Regions from separate parts of the Ureibacillus sp. FSL W8-0352 genome, predicted to be linked through region 2. Evidence: riboswitches for the same ligand, from Rfam matches in the RefSeq annotation. Region 2 holds a riboswitch; each other region holds the start of a gene.
The links. Region 2 has a riboswitch for S-adenosylmethionine ahead of NST98_RS10930 (bifunctional homocysteine S-methyltransferase/methylenetetrahydrofolate reductase). Riboswitches for the same ligand answer to the same signal wherever they lie in the genome.
Positions count from the first base shown of each region.

Region 1: linked by a shared signal. The riboswitch ahead of NST98_RS07240 (methionine ABC transporter ATP-binding protein) and the one ahead of NST98_RS10930 (bifunctional homocysteine S-methyltransferase/methylenetetrahydrofolate reductase) in region 2 are both predicted to bind S-adenosylmethionine.
Region 3: linked by a shared signal. The riboswitch ahead of metA (homoserine O-acetyltransferase MetA) and the one ahead of NST98_RS10930 (bifunctional homocysteine S-methyltransferase/methylenetetrahydrofolate reductase) in region 2 are both predicted to bind S-adenosylmethionine.
Region 4: linked by a shared signal. The riboswitch ahead of metK (methionine adenosyltransferase) and the one ahead of NST98_RS10930 (bifunctional homocysteine S-methyltransferase/methylenetetrahydrofolate reductase) in region 2 are both predicted to bind S-adenosylmethionine.

Region 1 covers NZ_JBBOQT010000001.1:1,396,415-1,401,661, reverse strand. The annotation lists gene NST98_RS07260 (arsenate reductase family protein) at 1-323, shown strand, start outside; gene gcvH (glycine cleavage system protein GcvH) at 403-783, shown strand; gene NST98_RS07250 (toprim domain-containing protein) at 898-1,239, shown strand; gene NST98_RS07245 (thioredoxin family protein) at 1,252-1,554, shown strand; SAM riboswitch class I at 1,617-1,729, shown strand; gene NST98_RS07240 (methionine ABC transporter ATP-binding protein) at 1,908-2,933, shown strand; gene NST98_RS07235 (methionine ABC transporter permease) at 2,926-3,594, shown strand; gene NST98_RS07230 (MetQ/NlpA family ABC transporter substrate-binding protein) at 3,657-4,511, shown strand; gene NST98_RS07225 (LysR family transcriptional regulator) at 4,657-5,247, opposite strand, start outside.
Region 2 covers NZ_JBBOQT010000001.1:2,150,456-2,155,702, forward strand. The annotation lists gene metH (methionine synthase) at 1-1,264, opposite strand, end outside; gene NST98_RS10930 (bifunctional homocysteine S-methyltransferase/methylenetetrahydrofolate reductase) at 1,257-3,104, opposite strand; SAM riboswitch class I at 3,207-3,311, opposite strand; gene hemG (protoporphyrinogen oxidase) at 3,381-4,781, opposite strand; gene NST98_RS10940 (tetratricopeptide repeat protein) at 5,132-5,247, opposite strand, start outside.
Region 3 covers NZ_JBBOQT010000001.1:755,523-760,769, forward strand. The annotation lists gene NST98_RS03825 (DEAD/DEAH box helicase) at 1-896, shown strand, start outside; gene NST98_RS03830 (hypothetical protein) at 899-1,663, shown strand; SAM riboswitch class I at 1,728-1,835, shown strand; gene metA (homoserine O-acetyltransferase MetA) at 1,930-2,868, shown strand; gene NST98_RS03840 (hypothetical protein) at 3,334-3,483, shown strand; gene NST98_RS03845 (GntP family permease) at 3,776-5,083, shown strand; gene NST98_RS03850 (3-hydroxyacyl-CoA dehydrogenase family protein) at 5,102-5,247, shown strand, end outside.
Region 4 covers NZ_JBBOQT010000001.1:1,298,717-1,303,963, forward strand. The annotation lists gene NST98_RS06570 (alpha/beta hydrolase) at 1-333, opposite strand, end outside; gene NST98_RS06575 (gamma carbonic anhydrase) at 457-969, shown strand; gene metK (methionine adenosyltransferase) at 1,060-2,256, opposite strand; SAM riboswitch class I at 2,489-2,600, opposite strand; gene pckA (phosphoenolpyruvate carboxykinase (ATP)) at 2,852-4,438, shown strand; gene NST98_RS06590 (alpha/beta hydrolase family protein) at 4,729-5,247, opposite strand, start outside.

The DNA of each region.
Region 1 (5,247 bases), 750 kb from region 2:
CAACTTGTAAAAAGGCGCAAAAATGGTTGGATGATAATGGAATAAAATATGATGCTATTCATATTGTAGAACAAACCCCAACGAAAGAAGAATTAAAATCGTATTGGGAAAAAAGTGGACTACCATTAAAAAAGTTTTTTAACACATCTGGACAAAAGTATAGATCCCTTGGTCTAAAGGATAAACTAGGTTCGATGCCTGAAGAAGAACAACTAGAATTATTAGCTTCAGATGGCATGTTAATTAAACGACCAATTGTTACAGATGGAGAAAAAGTGACTCTTGGGTTTAAAGAAGAAGAGTTTGAACAGACATGGAAGTAATCATCTAAAATAGCTTGTTTTTGAAATTGAAATATGTCAAACTGAAAAAAAGATTACATATCAGATGGAGGGTAAAAGTATGTCAATACCAAAGGAATTACGTTATACGAAGGAACATGAGTGGGTAAAATTAGAAGATGGTAAAGTACGTGTTGGAATAACTGATTTCGCTCAATCTGAACTTGGTGATATCGTATTCGTTGAACTTCCTCAAGTTGGAGACGAAATTCAAATGAATGAACCTTTCGGAAGTGTGGAATCAGTGAAAACGGTTTCTGAATTATATGCACCTATTTCTGGTAAAGTTGTTGAGGTAAATACTGAGCTTGATGATAGCCCAGAATTAGTGAATGAGTCTCCTTACGAAAATGCTTGGATGATTGTTGTTGAACCTGCAGATTCTTCTCAACTTGATGAATTGCTTACTGCAGAACAATACGAAGAAATTATTTCTGAATAATCTGTCTAAAACGCCAGGGAAAGAACTGGCGTTTTTTTAAAATCAAAATATAATATGTAAACAACACTATTCATCGTTTCTTCAGTTCTTATATAATACGTGGGGTGAGTAAAAATGCATTACGAAAAATGTATCATTGTAGAAGGTCGTTCAGATATGTTGAAATTGGCCCCAATTTTAGCGGAAGATGTGAAGATTGTCTGTACAAATGGTACTATAAGTGAAGAGGCGTTACTAGAGCTTATTGAGCCCTATGAAGAATGTCAGCTATATACTTTTTTTGATGCCGATCAATCCGGAGAAAAACTAAGAAAATTAATGAAAAGAATTTATTCGGAGGCTACTCACCTAAATGTTCCAAGAACATATATGGAAGTTGCAAACGCACCACGAAAAGTGTTAGCTCAATTACTGAAAGAAGCGAGATTTTTAGTTCATAAAGAATATTTAGCATAGGAAATGATTGATATGGAAGAATGGACAATAGAGAATTGGGAAGAAAAAGTAAAAGAAAATAATATCACAGCATTTTATTTATATACCCCTATTTGCGGAACATGTAAAATTGCATCAAAAATGATGGAAGTTATTGAAGAACTTCTTCCACACATTCCGATTGGGAAAGGAAATATTAATTTTTTGGAAGAATTTGCATACGAACAACAAATCGAAAGTGTTCCTTGTCTACTTATAACAAAGGACGGAAAAGTGCATGAAAAAGTCTATGCATTTAAATCCGTACAAAACTTATATGAAAAGTTGATTTTATAGTTGACAGATGATAGATTACGTGTTACATTGTTTCCATAATTAAATAACCGAATAGCAAAAAACTCTTATTAAGAGTGGTGGAGGGAAGTGCCCTATGAAACCCGGCAACCATCATATCATTGATATGATAAGGTGCCAAATCACGCAAAGTATTTATTACTTTGAAAGATAAGAGGAAGTTTTACGATATCTAAGTAGGTTGTTCAACTTCCCTTCTACTTATCAAAGTAGAAGGTTTTTTTATTGAAATGAAAGATTATATACATAACACTATAGTCAAAGGGTAATAAAAAGTGTAAAATGCACAATTGTAATATCAATACATATTGCGGTTTATAAAGGAGTACTCAAACATGATTGAAGTAAAAAATGTCACAAAAATCTTTAAAACGAAAAATGGGGAATTAACCGCAGTTGATCATGTAAATTTGTCTATTCAAAAGGGTGAAATTTTCGGAATCATCGGATATAGCGGTGCCGGAAAAAGTACATTGATTCGCCTATTGAATGGACTCGAGAAACCAACGAGCGGTTCTGTCATAGTGAATGGTCTTGAAATTTCTTCAATTAAAGGAAAAGAGTTACGGCTTGCTCGCCAAAAAATCAGCATGATCTTCCAACATTTCAATCTTTTATGGTCAAGAACAGTCGCAGAAAATATTGCTTTTCCTTTAGAAATTGCAGGGGTACCAAAAGAAGAAAGAGAAAAAAGAGTTCACGAATTAATTGAACTTGTAGGTTTAAGTGGAAGAGCGGATGCTTATCCATCCCAGCTTTCCGGTGGACAAAAACAACGGGTTGGTATAGCAAGAGCATTAGCTAACAATCCAGAAGTATTGCTTTGTGATGAAGCCACAAGTGCTCTAGACCCAGAAACAACTGATTCAATTTTGCGATTATTATCAGATATTAATCAGCGTCTTGGGTTGACAATTGTTTTAATTACCCATGAAATGCACGTGATTCGAAAAATTTGCCATCGCGTTGCGGTGATGGAAGCTGGACGTGTCGTTGAACAAGGTGATGTTCTTGAAGTGTTCCAAAATCCTCAAGCTGAAATAACGAAAAATTTTGTGATGCAAGTTTCGGATTCAAGAGAATCAAAAGAATCCATTGAACACATTTTGAAAAATTATCCTTCTGGAAAATTAGTAAAATTAATTTTTGTTGGAAATACAACAGAAAGACCGATTATTTCATATTTAATTAAAGAGTTCCAGCTGGATATCAACATCCTTCACGGCAATATTTCACAAACGGTGAATGGCTCTTATGGAACGTTAATTGTTCAACTTGACGGTGATTTTGAAAATGTCGAGAAGGCTTTGGAAAAACTGAAATCGATGAACATTAAAACGGAGGTGATTACGAATGATTGATGCATTATTTCCGAATGTAGATTGGACAAAAATGTGGGAAGCAACCTATGACACACTCTACATGACAGCTATTTCTACAGCAGTTACCTTCGTTCTCGGCATAATCATAGGTATACTGTTATTCTTAACAAGTCCACACCAACTTTGGGCTAACAAAATTGTTCATTTCTTGACGGGGTCCCTTGTGAATATCTTCCGTTCAATTCCGTTTATTATATTAATTATTTTATTAATTCCGTTTACAAAATTTTTACTCGGAACTATTCGTGGTGTAAATGCGGCTTTACCAGCGTTAATTATCGGTTCAGCGCCGTTTTATGCGCGTTTAGTATTAATCGCTTTACGCGAAGTAGATAAAGGTGTTATTGAAGCAGCAAGATCGATGGGTGCGAATACTTTCACAATTATATGGAAAGTATTAATTCCTGAATCCAAACCTGCGCTCATTTCTGGAATTACTGTCACAGCTGTTGCTCTTGTTGGTTATACAGCGATGGCAGGAATCATAGGTGCAGGAGGTTTAGGGAACTTAGCTTTCTTAGAAGGTTTCCAAAGAAGTAGAGAAGATGTCACGTTAATGGCAACGATTTTAATACTTGTCATTGTATTCGTCATTCAATGGATTGGTGATACGATTACTGCCAAAACGGACAAGCGCTAATTTAGGTGATGGAGGCGATTTGCCTTTCACATAAAATTTAATGGAGAAGGAGTAATGGAAGGATGAAGAAAGTATTATCATTTTTATTCCTATCAGTGCTTGTACTAGTATTAGCTGCATGCGGTACAAGTTCAAATTCTTCAACTGATGAAGGAACAAACGACGATCAACAAGCAACAGAAAAAGTAACATTAAAAGTAGGTGCTTCACACACACCTCACGCAGTAATTTTAGAGAAAGCAAAACCAATCCTTGCTGAAGAAGGAATCGAGTTAGAGATTGTACCATATCAAGATTATGTTTTACCAAATCAAGATTTAAATAATGGCGATCTTGATGCAAACTATTTCCAACACATTCCGTATCTTGAACAAAAAGTTGCTGAAGAAGGTTATGATTTAGTAAATGCTGGTGGAATCCACATTGAGCCAATGGGGATTTACTCTAAAAAATATCAATCTTTAGATGAACTTCCTGATGGTGCAACAATTTTAATTTCAAATTCTATCCCAGATCATGGTCGTATTTTATCACTACTTGAAGCAAATGGCTTAATCACATTAAAAGAAGGTATCGATAAAACAAAAGCAACTTTAGAAGATATTGTTGAAAATCCGAAGAACTTAAAAATCGAAGCAAGCGATGCTCCTGAGATGATGGTTACTTATTATGAAAACAAAGAAGGAGATGCGGTTGTTATTAACTCTAACTTCGCAATCGATGCTGGAATTAACCCAGTGGAAGATTCAATCGCAATTGAAGGTTCAGAATCACCATATGTAAACGTAATTGCTGTACGTTCTGGCGATGAAAATAGAGAAGAAATTAAAAAGTTAGTGGAAGTATTGCGTACAAAAGAAATTCAAGACTTCATTCTTGAAGAATGGGGCGGCTCTGTAGTACCAGTGAGCGAATAATAAAACGAAATAACCTCCTAATCGAAAACGATTGGGAGGTTTTGCATGTTTAAGAGAATTAAATAAGGTGACCTTTGCCTTCTTGATTTTGAGTATGTTGGCCATTACGAAACAGTTCTTTAACAATGAAATTATGTTATATCCTCTATTGAAATTGATTTAATCTGGAGAAGAATGTTTGAACAAATTTGATAAATACTTGTTCTGAAGGAGCTAATTCTCTGTTTGTTGGATAAATAATTCCTACATTGCGGGTGATATTTGGATTATCGATTTTCATTTTGATAGTTAACCGTGGTGTAGAATCGTAGAAAGAACTTTCTGGCAATAATGTTACGCCAATTCCTGCTGCTACAAGCCCCTTTAAAGCATCCATATCTTCTCCCACCGAAGTGGCTATAGGAGAAAAGCCTGCTGATTTGCAAGCATCGACTACGACTTTATGTAAAATATATCCTTCAGGGAAAAGGACAAAGTGATCATGACGTAGTTCATCTAAATGAATTTTATCCCGCTTCGCCAGCCGGTGATTGGCAGGAAGCAATGCACAAATGTTTTCATTGAATAAAATCATTGAATCGATTGTTTCATCTTTCTTTGGTACCGGTCCTAAAAATGCAAGGTTTAATTCACGGTTTTTGACTGCCTCAATTAAATAGCGATAGGATCCTTGGCGTAGATGGAAAGAAACGTCAGGATATTCTTTTTTAAAGGCAGAAATAACTGTTGGGAGGAC
Region 2 (5,247 bases):
ATGCTTCCTCTATCACTCGCTCGTCAGTTGAGTCTATGACTAAAGGTACTTTCACTTTCTTTACCACTTCTTGCATAAATCGGCGCATATCTTCTAGCTCATCTCGGTCAGGGTTCGCTAAACAGATATCAATCACATGCGCCCCGTTTTTCACTTGGGCTCGAGCAATTTCAGCCGCTTCCTCATATTTTCCATCAATAATTAACTGCTTAAATTTACGAGATCCAATAACGTTTGTTCTTTCACCAATAAACAACGGACGCATTGAATCATCATAAAGCAGCGGTTCAATGCCTGATACTGCATGTCCATGGGATTTTTCCTTCTTCTTTCGAGGTTTATAGCCTTCTACTGCTTCACGGATTGCCTTTATGTGGGCAGGAGTTGTACCGCAGCATCCACCGACAATGTTTAACCAACCTTTTTCAGCAAATCCTTGCAATTTCTTCGATAAAGATTCGGGTGTTTCATGATAATGTCCCTCTTCATCTGGTAATCCAGCGTTCGGATAACAGCTTATATAGCTTGTAGATAATTCGGAAAGCGAGCGAATATGATCTGTCATAAATTCTGGCCCTGTCGCACAGTTAAGTCCGATTGAAATGGGATTAATATGTTCAATAGAAACATAGAAAGCTTCTATAGATTGCCCAGCAAGTGTTGTTCCCATTGGCTCAATCGTCGCAGAAACCATAATCGGAAGCTCTTTTCCAGTTTCTTCAAACGCACGCTTCAGACCAAGGGTTGCCGCTTTCACGTTTAACATATCTTGGCTTGTCTCAAGTAACAATAAATCTGCGCCGCCTTCAATTAGCGCTTTTGCTTGGATATAGAAGTTTTCAGATAGCTCATCAAATGTAATACCGCCCGTTACAGACAATGTTTTCGTCGTTGGACCTATGGATCCTGCAACGAAGCGAGGCCAGTCGCTTGTTGAATATTTTTCAGCTTCTGCTTTTGCAAGTTCTACAGCCCTCTTATTAATTTCTTCTGCTTTATAACCTAATCCATATTCATTTAATACGAGTGGGGTTCCTCCAAATGTATTTGTAGAAATAATATCTGCTCCAGCTTCTAAGTACGCTCGATGGATTTTAGAAATGACATCAGGTCTAGTTAATACAAGGTGTTCATTACATCCATCAAATTCTTCCCCACCAAAATCTTCCGGTGTTAAATTTTCCTGCTGGAGCATTGTTCCCATTGCACCATCGATAATCAATATTCTTTTTTGCAATTGTTCCTCTATTGGATGGTTAACCATTTGCTTTAACTCCTTTATTTTGCTCGTCAAGTTGTTGAATATATTGCAATAGTTGTAAAGTGATTTCATATCGCATAAACGGCGTAATTAGATAAATGCCGTTGAAGTATTTCGTTGCTGTATCTAACAATTCTTTTGCAATTTCTAGTCCTACTTTTGTTTCTTGTTCTTTATTTCCGCTTACTTGTTGCATTCTTTCTAACACATCATCAGATAATTTAATTCCCGGTACTTCATGATGCAAAAATTCCGCATTTTTAAAGCTAGTAAGCGGCATAATTCCTATATAAATTGGTGTATCTAAATGTTTTGTCGCCTCATGAATTTCCACAATTTTTTCCTTCGAATAGACTGGTTGCGTAATGAAATAATCCGCACCATGTTCAATTTTTTTCTCTAGACGGCTGACAGCACGATCTAACACTCTCACGTTAGGATTGAAAGCCGCTGCTACTGAGAAATTCGCTTTTTTTCTTAGTGCTTTGCCAGAAAAAGAAATCCCTTCATTTAACTGTTTAATTAATGATATCAATTCCATCGATGAAACGTCATAAACACTTGTTGCACCCGGAAAATCCCCTACCTTTGTTGGATCACCAGTTACAGCCAACACATCATGAAGGCCAAGAGCATTGAGCCCCATTAAATGGGATTGCAGCCCAATTAAGTTTCGATCTCGGCAAGTAATATGTGGCATTGTGCGTATGCCATATTGCAGTTTTAAAATGGCCCCCATTGCCAAGTTGCTAACCCTTGGAGATGCTAGTGAATTGTCTGCCATCATGATAAGATCTGCCCCTGCATTGTAAAGAGCTTTTGCTCCTTCAACAAACTGTTCAATTTCAAGATGCTTCGGCGTATCCAATTCTACAATGACAGAACGTGCTCTTTTTGCTTTTTCGTGGAGAGGTTCAAAACTATGCGGTTCAGCCTCGCGAATGATTATTTCCCTCTGAGGTTTTGCCTCTTTCTTTTCAACCGGCTGAAAATGAGCAAGCTTCTTTTTCATCGCTTCAATATGTTTCGGTGTTGTACCGCAACATCCTCCAATGAGCCTTACTCCTTCATTGCATAATTCAACCGCTGCCCTTGCAAAATAATCTACTTCTGATTCGTAAACGACACGCCCCTCTTCAATATCTAATAAAGAAGCGTTCGGATAAACAGATAAATACGCTCGTTCAGGAATTTCTACCTGTTCAAAAGCCTGTATTGTGTGGTATGGACCAAGTCGACAGTTCACCCCTACAATATCTGCACCTAATTTTTCTAACTGCTTTAATGCTTCATTCAATTTCATGCCATTCATTAATACGCCCGGCTCTTGCATTGAAACTTGAGCAATGATGGGCATATCCGTCATGGCTCGTAACATTTTTAACGTCTCGCATAGCTCTTCAAAATCATAATAAGTTTCTAACAACAAACCATCTAACTGCCCCGCAATTAGCACTTCTGCTTGTTCACGAACTGCTGCGAGAATTTCATCTAATGTATAATCTACTTTGCGAACACCACGGATACCACCAATCGAACCTAAAATAAACACTTCACTGTTCTTGGCTGCTTGTTTGGCAACACCTATCGCACCTTCGTTAATTTCCACTACTTTTGACTCCAAACCATAACGAGTGAGCTTGATTCGATTAGCGCCATATGTATTCGTTTGAATAACATCTGCGCCAGCTTGTATGTATTCCTTATGAATTTTTTTAATGATTTCCGGTTTTTCAATATTCATTTCTTCGTGACAATTTTCAAGTCCATATGAATATAACAGCGTTCCCATAGCACCATCTGCAACTAACACTTTATGTTTTAACGCATCTAGTAGCCCCATCCGAAATTCCCTCACTTTTCTTTACTTCATAAATTTTCTGTCAATTCATCTAATAGAAAAAGCCTTCTTGCGAAAGAAGGCTTGTCATTTCCTTTAGAATTCACCTTATCTTTCGGCAATTGCCGCTGGATTTAGCACCTTACTAAACATTTTTAGTGGTTGCTGAAGCTTCACCGGGCCAGTTCCCTCCACTTCTCTTGATAAGTCATATTCGATTTTAAAATATCAATATAATAAGTTACATCATAAAATCAATACTTCATTTTGTCAAGTTAATTAGTCGGAATTATTTAAAAAGTTGTTTATAATTTGGTTTGCTGTTTCTTTCCCGTTATCAATGCATGCACCAATTCCTACGCCGAAATAAGAGCAACCAGCAATGTAAATATTCGGATAAAGGTTATCTAATTTTGTAATTATTTCTTGCAAAGCTTCATGATGAGCTAAATCATAAGTTGGCATGGCATCGATCCATTTTGTAATATTTACAATGGTAGGTTGTGCTTCTATATTCAAACTGAGTTGAATATCGTTCAAAGCAACCTTTGTTAACTCTTCATCACTCATTTTCACTAATTCTTGGTAGCGAGGATTACTTTCTTTATAAAACAGTCGAACAAGTAGATTTCCTTCTGTTGAAGTATGCTTCCATTTACGGCTTGTCCAAGTAGAGGCATTACATAATAAGTCGCTGTTGTAGGAAACGATAAATCCAGTGCCATCCTTAGGCAAAATAGAATCTGGTAGATCGAAGCCTACATACATCGTAATGGCTGATGCATTTTTAAATTTGTTAAAATAAGGATTTAATTCACCATTATTTAAAACTTGCTTCACGACTTGGTTGGGCAATGCTAACACAATAACATCCGATTCCAATTTTTCTTCGTTAGCGAAGGAAATTTCATAACGTTGTTCTTTTTTCTCAACAAGTACTATTTCAGTATCTTTATATATTTCTACATCCACAAGCAGTTCTTCCATTCGATCAATTAGTTGAGATAGTCCGTTTTTAAAAGAAAGGAATTTTTTATTCGCTTCCCGTTCAAACTTTTCCCGATTTGCTTGCAAACCTTTCATTATACTTCCATATTCATTTTTGTAATCAACTAAGTATGGAAGCGTAGAGGCAATGGACAATTTATAAATGTCCCCTGAGTAAACACCAGCTAATACAGGAGCTATTTGTTTCTTCACAATTTCTTTTCCTAAAAAGTATTCTAAGAAATCTCCGATAGAACTTTCCTTCGTAAATTTCGTATTCGGTATTTCCTCATCTTTTAACACTCGTTGTTTCCCTTCTTCTGAAATTAATGTGCTCGCCTTTAGGGATTCGAGAGTCATAGGAATGCCAAATACAGAGTCCTTTGGAATCGCATGTAATTCATTATTGGTGTGAATATAAGAAATTCCTGTTTCGTTATATACGACTTCCGATTCAAAATCTAGTTCCTTTACAAGTTCAATTACGCTTGGATATCGTGCTACAATGGAATCTGCTCCCGTTTCCATGATGAATCCTTTTTCACGCGCTGTGTGCATTTTTCCGCCAAGGTACGGATTTTTTTCCACAAGTACTAAACGGGCAGGAATTTCGTTTTCCTTTAATTGTTTTTGTAAATAATACATCGTGCAAAGTCCTGTAATTCCTCCACCGATAACTGTTACCGTTTTCATTCGTTACAACTCCTATAAGATCATTTTACCGTACTTTTAGTATAAACTTTTTTTATAACTCTTTCTGTGTCGGCTTTAGTAAATTTCAATATAGTAAACAACAAATATGCTTTTGACTGTTGAATTTATTTCAAAAGGAATTTTGATAATTTATTCAATTTATTAAACAATAAAAAACAGCCCTTTCCACTACACTACAAAGGACTGTTTCACTTTATTCATCTAGTTTTTCATAAAATCTGCAAATGTAAGTCGTTTCCGTCTGTTCTTCATAGCATGTAATTTTCTGTCATCCCCATTACATTACGGAATTATGGAATGTAGTAATGCAATACTTTTTAGTGTGCTTATTATTCATTATACTCATTTTGCTTTTGTTGTTTTGCCAGTTCTCGCCAGCGGGCTGCCGCTTTTTTATCTACTTCAACATCAATCCCATTTTTGTAAATGTATGCGATATTTAACT
Region 3 (5,247 bases), 1.4 Mb from region 2:
AAGGGAAAAAAATTATTCTTGTCGGCGACCACCATCAGTTGCCACCATTAATCGGTGACGATACATTTGAAGAAACATTGGAAGTAGTTATGAAAGAAAGCGACACTTTTGAAGAAAAAAGGGAACTCGAGAAGCTTTTGGAAGAATCATTATTTGAACGCCTATATAAAAATTTACCTAGCACAAATAAGAAAATGCTAGGAATTCAATACAGAATGCATGAAAAGATTATGCAAACCATCACTCCATTTTATAGGACCGGCAACGAGTCCTTACATTGTGGTTTAGATAATTCTGATGAAGCAAGAGATCATAAATTAAATGGAAATTATGTAAAACGCCATGAACATTTATTATGGTTCGATCTACCAAACGAGCCACATTACTTTGAAGAAAGAATGAAGGAAGGCGCTAGTTTATTTAACTCTTCCGAACTAGAAACAATACGGAAACTATTAATCGATTTAAACGAAGCAACTGCAAAATCAAAAGAACAAGGCTTACTTGAAAATGATGCTTTAAAATCCGTTGGTGTGATTAGTTTCTATCGAGAGCAAGTAAATCGAGTTAATTTGTTAATAGAAGAGTTGAATTTGTCCCATTTACATATTCGGACAGGCTCTGTCGATAAATTCCAGGGTATGGAAATGGACGTTATACTACTAAGTATGGTTCGAAACAATCCACATGGAGAAATCGGTTTTGCAAAAGATTACCGCCGGTTAAACGTTGCATTATCGAGAGCAAGAGAATTACTGATGATTATTGGCAGCTCAGAAATGTTCATGAATCGACCAAAAGCAAAGAACACTAAAGAAATGTATCAATATCTATATGAAGTAGTGGAAAAACAACAAGGTATTCGAAAAATAACAAAGGAGACGTTCTTAACATAAACATGGAACTCCATCAAATACAGCAACAATTAATAAAAAAGCTTGAAAAAGAAAAATCTGGTTTAATCATTCATACCGATATTTGGTGTATTCCGATGCATACGTATGAAATCACTTATCAGCCAGTTCGAAAGAGGACGATGGATATATTAATGAAAATCTTACTTTTCTCTTGCCAAAAATCAACTTTCGAAAGGGCTGAACAGCTCAGTGAAATTTTACTGGTAGAGCCACTATTTATAGAAGATTTATTACGGAAAATGCAAAAAAATGGGTTGTTGATACGGGAAAATAACTATTATCAACTTACCGAAAAAGGAATGAAACAATTTTCTCTAGGAGTATTTGAAGAGGAATTAGAACCCGTAGTAATAGAGCTACTATATAGCCCTGTACATCATCAAATCGTAGAAGGCGATATTGAGGAAGTATTAGACTTTGATGATTTTCCGGAACAAATCTATCGTTATATACGTAATGAAGAGGGGCCAGTAAGTGCACCTTTTATGATGAAAGCAATACAAAACATGCAAGCGACGGAACTGGAAGAAGATCATCAAGAAATCAAATCCATACTATCAATGGAAAATACTCAAGTAAATGATGTCCCTTGTATCGAATTCATTATTTGGAACGCTGAAAACAAGGAATTATTTATCCGCGTATGGAATACATTATTTAATAGTTGGGATCAACAATTAGAACAAGAATTGAATGAGAAAGAGAGCTCGGAATGGCTAACAAAAATGCAGAGTAAAATAAAATAACCTAATATTGCAAATCCCTATTAAATGTGTTAGGATTATCTTAATTTTATAAGGATTCAAAACTTTCTTATCAAGAGAAGTGGAGGGACTTGGCCCAATGAAACTTCAGCAACCTCTAACGGATGTTAGAAAGGTGCTAATTCCAGCAAGGCTCAGCCTTGGGAGATAAGAGAGTGCGTGCAAGGAAATTTTGTACCCTCTCATTCTCTTTTCTGGAATGAGCAGGGTTTTTTTATTAAGATATTTTAGAATGGGGGACAAGAGGAATGCCTATTAATATTCCGAAAAATTTACCTGCTGGAGAAATATTGAGAAACGAAAAGATTTTCGTCATGGAAGAGGACCGCGCATTATCACAGGACATACGTCCATTGAACATTTTGGTGTTGAATTTGATGCCTGAAAAAGAAAAAGCGGAATTACAGTTGCTGCGATTGCTCGGGAACACGCCGCTGCAAACCAATGTAACGTTTTTAAATACAGCCACGTATGAACCTAAAAATGTATCCAAAAGCCATTTGGAAACATTCTATAAAACTTTTGATAAAATCAAGCACCGCCGCTTTGACGGAATGGTCATCACCGGGGCGCCGGTTGAACGGATGGAATTTGAAGAAGTCCATTATTGGAAAGAGTTGACTGAAATTTTGGACTGGGCGAAAGAGAATGTGACTTCAATCATTTATATCTGTTGGGCTGCACAAGCCGCTCTATATTACCACTTCGGAATCGGAAAATTCGAGTTGCCGAAAAAATGTTCCGGTATATTTGCGCATACCATTACGGATTTGACGAATGATTTGGTTCGAGGGTTCAACGATGAATTTGTGGCACCGCATTCCCGTTACACTTCCGTTTCCATCGAAGAAATAGAACAGCATCCTGATTTGCAATTGTTGAGCTATTCGGAAGAGGTCGGACCTTTTATCATCCAATCCAAAGACAACAAACACATTATGATCACTGGCCACTTGGAATATGACGCAACAACGCTTGCGGAAGAATACGAGCGTGACGTAAAGAAAGGTTTACCTATAGACATACCGGCAAATTATTTCCCTAATAATGATCCAACAAAGCAGCCAAAAAATACTTGGCGCGCCCATGCCCACTTATTGTTCTACAACTGGCTGAACTACTACGTTTACCAAGAAACGCCTTACGATTGGCATTATGTGGACGATTCAATCGAGTATCATATTTAAAATAACTGCAGGAATTCGAAATAAAAGGATTCCTGCAGTTTTTGTGCGCCCGGCATGTACATGAACTATAGGGTGTAAGTCCCGAACCCCGAAGACAGAAGTAGAGGTTAGCCAAGAGCAAGGGTGTCCGTGGTGACGCGGAATCTGAAGGAAGCTGGAGGCAAAACACCGGTCCGAGGAACACGAACCTCATATAAGGCTAGGTATGATTGAGTGAGTTTGCAAAACAAAACAAAGCTCTTTCTGTCGAAGGTCATATCGAGTAAATGAGGCGGATAGATGGTGTGAAAGTGCATGTACTTACCCGGGGAGGTCTGGCGGATAGGTGAAGTACGCTTCATAACCTACTTAGTGATAAGTAGCTGAACCGTCAGAAGTCAGCAGAGGTCATAGTATTAGTTGGTCTAGAACAACTAAGAAGGACCGAACAATTAAGAGAGAATAGCCCTTGGCATTCAGTGAGTCATGATGAACACAGAAAACGTAGTACCTCACTTGAGGGAGGAAGCGGTGAATCCCGTGGGGGTCCTCTTGGAGGGTGGAGTGACCACTGGCATAAAGAGAACAGCTATTCACGGAAGTTATATAAAGACTTGCGTCAATTATCTTAATTGAACCGCCGTATACGGAACCGTACGTACGGTGGTGTGAGAGGACGGGAGTTAATCGCTCCCTCCTACTCGATTATTATTGATCCGATCATTGGAAAACGATATGATACTGTTTCTTAAAATTTCGAATAAGTTTCACAAATTGTTAATAAGATGTTATACACATACCTATCAGGGCAAAACCAACTATCAATAAAAAATCCCATTTAATGTAAATTAAAATGAGAAGCAAGGAGGCGGAATGTTAGAAAAATGTAATCGGACTATAAATTCCTAAAAAGGAGAGAGAAGTTTCGATGTGGAGTTTGATCACCATCATTCTATCTTTAATATTACTCATGATTCTGGCAATGCGAGGGTTCACCATCATCATCATAGCTCCGGTCGTCAGCTTATTTGTCATGATATTGAACAATATGCCGATCATCGATACCTTCCAAAATGACTATATGAACGGATTTACAAATTATGTGAAGAATTATTTCTTAATTTTCCTATTTGCAGCGATGTTTGGCAAATTTATGGAAGAATCCGGAGCTGCCCGAACGATAGCTCAATATCTGTTGAAAATATCGGGTAAAAAGAGCAAATTAAGAGTTTTGGTCACAATCATGTTTGTTTGTGCGCTGTTGACATATGGCGGCGTAAGTTTATTTGTTGTGATTTTTGCCATTCTGCCAATCGCCAAACCGATTTTCAAAGAAATGAATATCCCATGGCACTTATTTATTGCGGCGTTTATGCCGGGGATGGCGACTTTTACAATGACGATGCTTCCGGGAACTCCCGCCATTCAAAATATCATCCCGACCGCCTATTTGGGGACAACCGTTACTGCAGGTGCCTGGATCGGAATTGTAAGCGCTATCTTTGTTATCATCATCAATATTTGGTATATCCATTTCGCGTTGAAACGTTCTGAAAAACGGGGCGAAACATACTTTAATATGAAAAATTTAGAAAGCAAGGAAGACGAAGTTGAGGATAAATATGCCCATAAAAAACTCCCGAATATTATCCTTAGTCTGATTCCTCCCGTTCTATTGCTGGTTTTATTAAACCTCGTAAAATTAGAAATTATATATACCTTAATGATTACAGTGATTGTTAGTGCGGTCCTTTTCCATAAATATATATCCCTGAAAAAAGAAACAATCAATATTGGCGCGACAAATGCTGTTTTGCCGATCATCAATACTTCTGCAGATGTCGGATACGGTTCAGTCATTGCGGCCACTTCCGGATTTGCAGTCTTTCAGGATATCGTCACGAATATTCCTGGCAACCCTTTGATTTCACTCTTTGTCGCAACCAACTTGTTGGCAGGTATTACAGGATCCAGTTCGGGTGGACTGGCTATTGCGATGGAAACGCTGACAGATCTCTATTTAAGCCTTGGTGTCAGCCCTGAGGCATTCCACCGCATCGCAGCTATTGCATCCGGCGGTTTGGATGCTCTTCCTCATAATGGTGCAGTCATTACCACGTTGGTCGTTGCAGGATTGACACATAAGGATGCTTACAAACATATTTTTGCAACTTCAGTCATAGCACCATTGGTTGCCGCGGTACCTGGATTAATTGTTGCAATTTTGTTCTATTAATCTAAAAGGAGGTTTACGATGAAAAAGATTGGAGTAATCGGCGCTGGAACAATGGGGTTTGGTATTTCCTTTTACTTTGCCATCAAAGGGATCCAAACTCATGTTGTCGATGTATCCGAAGAGGCAATTGCGACAGCCAAGGATAAATTCAATACTTATTTTCA
Region 4 (5,247 bases), 850 kb from region 2:
TACTAGTCCAGCGCATTCCGTCTTCGTTGACCTTAAAAATTGAATTGCAAGGGTTCCGCCCAAGCCATGCCCAATGATAAATACTGGTAAATGATATTGAAGAGCGCTTTTCATGAGCTGTTTAATGAAAAGTAAGTATTCGTCAATTAATTCATCATGAACCCTCGTAAATTTTGAGCCTTCTTCATGCCCTGGTAAATCGCCCATCACGACATGATAACCTTCCGTCATCAATTTTTCTATTAACCATGCATACCAACGGTGGTTTTCAAAAGCGCTATGTATTATTACTATAACAGCTTTCGGTTGCTCTTTAGTTTCCCACTTCCACATAGCGTTCCTCCTAAATCCACTAATACTTCTGTCATTACAAGTTAGTTTTGTTCTATTTTCAAATATTTTCTTATTTGCTAGGATAATATACATAATAATACTTTAGAAATGAGGAGCTTTGCGATGATTTATCCTTATAAAGATAAAGAACCTAATATCGATCCTTCTGTATTTATAGCAGACCATGTAACGATTACTGGAGATGTTACAATTGGCGAAGATACGTCAATTTGGTTTGGAACTGTGATTCGCGGAGATGTTGCACCAACGATTATTGGAAAACGTTGTAGCATCCAAGATTTAAGTTGTTTACATCAAAGTCCCAATAACCCTCTAATCATAGAGGATGAAGTCATCGTTGGTCATCAGGCTACTTTACACAGTTGTATTGTACGTAAACGCGCTTTAATTGGCATGGGATCCATCATATTAGATGGTGCTGAAATCGGTGAAGGAGCACTCGTTGCAGCTGGAAGTTTAGTACCTCCTGGTAAAAAAATCCCTCCAAATTCTGTCGCTATGGGCAATCCTGCTAAAGTCGTCCGTCAAGTAACAGAAGAAGATCGTAAAGATATGGATCGCATTATTCAAGAATATGTTGAAAAAGGGAAATATTATCAGTCATTAAAGAAATAAAATTCAAGTTATTATATTTATACAATATTAAATTTACATTGAAAAATAAAAATGCAGGCGTTCATATTTGCCTGCATTTTTATAAAATAATTATAATCCTGCCTTCTCTCTTAATAATTGGGCCACATCTGTTCTTTCCCATGGCAAATCGATATCCGTGCGACCAAAATGACCATATGCAGCAGTTTGTTTATAAATTGGACGACGCAAATCTAGCATTTTAATGATACCCGCAGGTCGTAAATCAAATAGTTCTTTGATCCACTCAACTAATTTGCTCTCACTTACTTTACCTGTTCCAAAAGTATCAATTGAAATGGATACAGGACGTGCAACACCAATTGCATAAGCTAATTGAACTTCTACTCGATCAGCAAGACCAGATGCTACGATGTTTTTTGCTACATAACGCGCAGCATAGGCAGCAGAACGGTCCACTTTTGTAGGGTCTTTTCCAGAAAATGCTCCTCCACCATGACGAGCATATCCACCATAAGTATCCACAATAATTTTGCGTCCAGTTAGACCCGCATCTCCTTTTGGTCCACCAATTACGAAGCGGCCAGTTGGGTTAATGAAGTATTTAGTATCGTCATCAATCAACTCTATTGGAACAATTTCCTTAATAACTTTTTCCATCATATCTACTTTAATTTGATCAAGAGTAACTCCTTCATCATGCTGAGTAGAAATGACGATTGTATCAATGCGACGAGGTACATTATTTTCATCATATTCTACAGTAACTTGTGTTTTACCATCTGGTCGTAAATACGGAATCTCTTTTGATTTCCGAACTTCTGATAATCTTCTTGCAAGTCGATGAGCTAAACTAATCGGTAGAGGCATCAGTTCTGGAGTTTCATTGCAAGCAAATCCAAACATTAATCCTTGGTCTCCAGCACCAATCGCTTCGATATCCTCATCAGTCATATATCCTTCTCGTGCTTCTAAGGCTTGGTCTACACCTTCTGCAATATCTGGTGATTGTTCACCGATTGCAGTGAGCACCGCCAAGTTTTCTGCATCAAATCCAAATTTCCCACGCGTATATCCAATTTCTGCGACAGTGTCCCGAACAATACTTTGAATATCGACATAAGTTGTCGTAGTAATTTCTCCGGTTACAAGCACTAATCCAGTTGTAACAATTGTTTCACAAGCAACCCTTGCATTTGGATCTTCTTCTAGTATCGCATCCAATATTGCATCGGATATTTGGTCACAAATTTTATCTGGATGACCTTCTGTTACGCTTTCTGATGTAAACAGTCGACGATTTGACATTAAATTTCCTCCTAAATTTACGAGACGAATCTCTGCTATGATACGGTACTCATTATCCATTTTGCCTTAGCAACATTCGCCCGTAAGGAACAGTGCGAAGATGATGAAAGGCTTTAAGAAATTTTTATCTTTTTATAGGTTTTATAGGTTGAATGAGTACGACATTTGTGCTTGAATAAAAAAAGTTCCTATCCACATGCATGAGGAAAGGAACTAAACATTCTACCTTTCACTCTTATCGTTCAAGGGAACCCCTTGCATCAGGTTAGCACCACGCATTATTATAGTAATGCAGGTTGCCGGGTTTCATAGGGCCTTAACCCTCCACCAGCTCTGGATAAGAGTATCCGTTCAACCAACATGTTACGTAATATACTATACAATGTCAAATATTTTTTCCTTTTTCTCAAATTTGACATAACCCGGTATTCTATAATTTACTTATAAGTAGGTACTCTTGTTACAAGCAAAAAATTTTCATAAATAATTTTAAGAATTAGTATAGATTATTTCATCTAATGTGTTATACTAATTTCTGTATTATATAACCAACAATTAATTTTCCTAAAAATAAAAAAAGGATGGTATTTAATCGATGAATTCAGTAGAAATTGCAAATGAGCTGAAGGAATTATTAAAAGGTGGAAATATAAACACTCAATTGTCAGTGCCTCAATTAGTTGAAAAGGCGGTAACTCGTGGAGAAGCCAAATTAACAATTGATGGTGCAATTGTTGCTGAGACAGGTAAATATACAGGCCGTTCTCCAAAAGATAAATTTATTGTCGAAGAAGAAAGCATTAAAGATAAAATTGATTGGGGTAGTGTAAATCAGCCAATCTCTGCTGAAGTGTTTGATAACTTGTATATAAAAGTATTAAATTACTTAAAAGAAAAAGACGAGTTATTTGTATTTAAAGGCTTTGCTGGAGCAGATAAAGAATCTCAATTATCTATTCAAGTAGTAAATGAATATGCTTGGCACAATCTTTTCTGTCATCAATTATTCATCCGTCCAACAAAAGAAGAATTAGCTTCTCATACAGCTGATTTCACAATTATTTCTGCACCTGGTTTCAAAGCGAATCCAGCTGTTGACGGAACAAACTCTGAAGCATTTATTATCGTATCATTCGAAAAGAAAATTATTTTAATCGGTGGTACGGAATATGCTGGTGAAATGAAAAAATCTATTTTCAGTATCATGAACTACTTGTTACCTGAAAAAGGAATTCTTTCAATGCATTGCTCTGCTAACGTTGGAGAAGATGGTGACGTAGCGTTATTCTTTGGTTTATCTGGTACTGGAAAAACAACTCTTTCTGCTGACAGTGATCGTAAATTAATCGGTGATGATGAACATGGTTGGTCTGACAACGGTGTGTTCAACATTGAAGGCGGCTGCTACGCTAAAACAATTAATTTATCAGCTGAGAAAGAGCCAGAAATTTATAATGCCATTCGTTTTGGTACAGTGTTAGAAAACGTTGTAATCGATTCAGAATCACGCATTCCTGATTACGATGATAATAGCTTAACAGAAAATACACGTGCAGCGTATCCAATTCATTACATTGATAATATTGTAATGCCTTCTATTGCTGGTCATCCGAAAACAATTATTTTCTTAACTGCTGATGCTTTTGGAGTGCTTCCTCCAATCAGTAAATTAACGAAGGAACAAGCAATGTACCACTTCTTAAGCGGATTCACTTCTAAATTGGCTGGTACTGAACGCGGCGTTACTTCACCTGAACCAGTATTCTCTACATGCTTCGGTTCTCCTTTCTTACCACTTCCAGCAACAAAATATGCTGAAATGTTAGGTGAGAAAATCGATGAACACAACGTTCAAGTATTCTTAGTGAACACTGGTTGGACTGGTGGCGAATACGGTGTAGGTAGCCGCATGAAGCTTTCATATACTCGCGCAATGGTACGTGCTGCTATCAGCGGTAAATTAAACGATGTTGAAACAAAACAAGATGGTATTTTCGGATTACACATCCCAACTGCAATTGAAGGGGTTCCAAGCGAAGTGCTAGATCCTCGTGAAGCTTGGAAAGATAAAGAAGCTTACGATCAAAAAGCTCGTTATTTAGCTGATTTATTTAAAGAAAACTTCAAGAAATTTAACAATGTATCAGAAGATATTTTGAAAAAAGGTGGACCATTGGTTTAATACTAACGTTCCATCCATATTAAGATTAAAGAGGGCGCCTAATAAGTTATTTGAGGCGCCTCTCTTTACGACTGATGCTCATGCATTCTTCGCAGATTAATTTCGACAAGGAGTCGCGTCAGATGTGACCAACGCAGGGAAAGAATGATATTCATAAAAAATTTGAGCCTGACCAAAAAGCATTCCACTTTTTGATCAGGCCATTTAATTTTGATGGGATTTTTTATAAATCTTTAATGAAAAACGGTTCTAAGTGTTTCAATAATTAAAGGGAAAAGAGTGAATTGAAATCATCGCTTCTTTCCTTTTTCTTTCATCCAATTGCAAATAGAACGGACCGTTTCTCTATTGATATGAGGTGGAAAATGGTGTGCCAAATTGGCCATATACCACGTTTCAAATTCTTTTCCTGATTCTTTAAGCGCCCTTTCAAGCTTATAGGATTGTTCAATCCTAACATTGGAATCTTCAGTACCGTGGATAATAAGTACCGGTGCATGAATGCGGTCCACTTCATAAATTGGTGAGCGTTCTTCATAAATTTCCGGATATTTTGTTGGAGATCCACCGATAAGTCTCTTTAGCGTACGTCTTAAATCAACCCGTTCTTCGTACAAATCCGCCAAATCAGCTACACCCGACCAAGTGACGATTGACCGAATATCTTTACTCAAAATCCCCATCCATAAAGCCATTAATCCTCCCCTTGAAAAACCAAAAAGGTGTACCGAATCATTATTGGCAATTTCTTTTAATAATTGGATGCTATGCAGTGCATCAAGACGGTCATCGCCCCCAAATTCATCGCG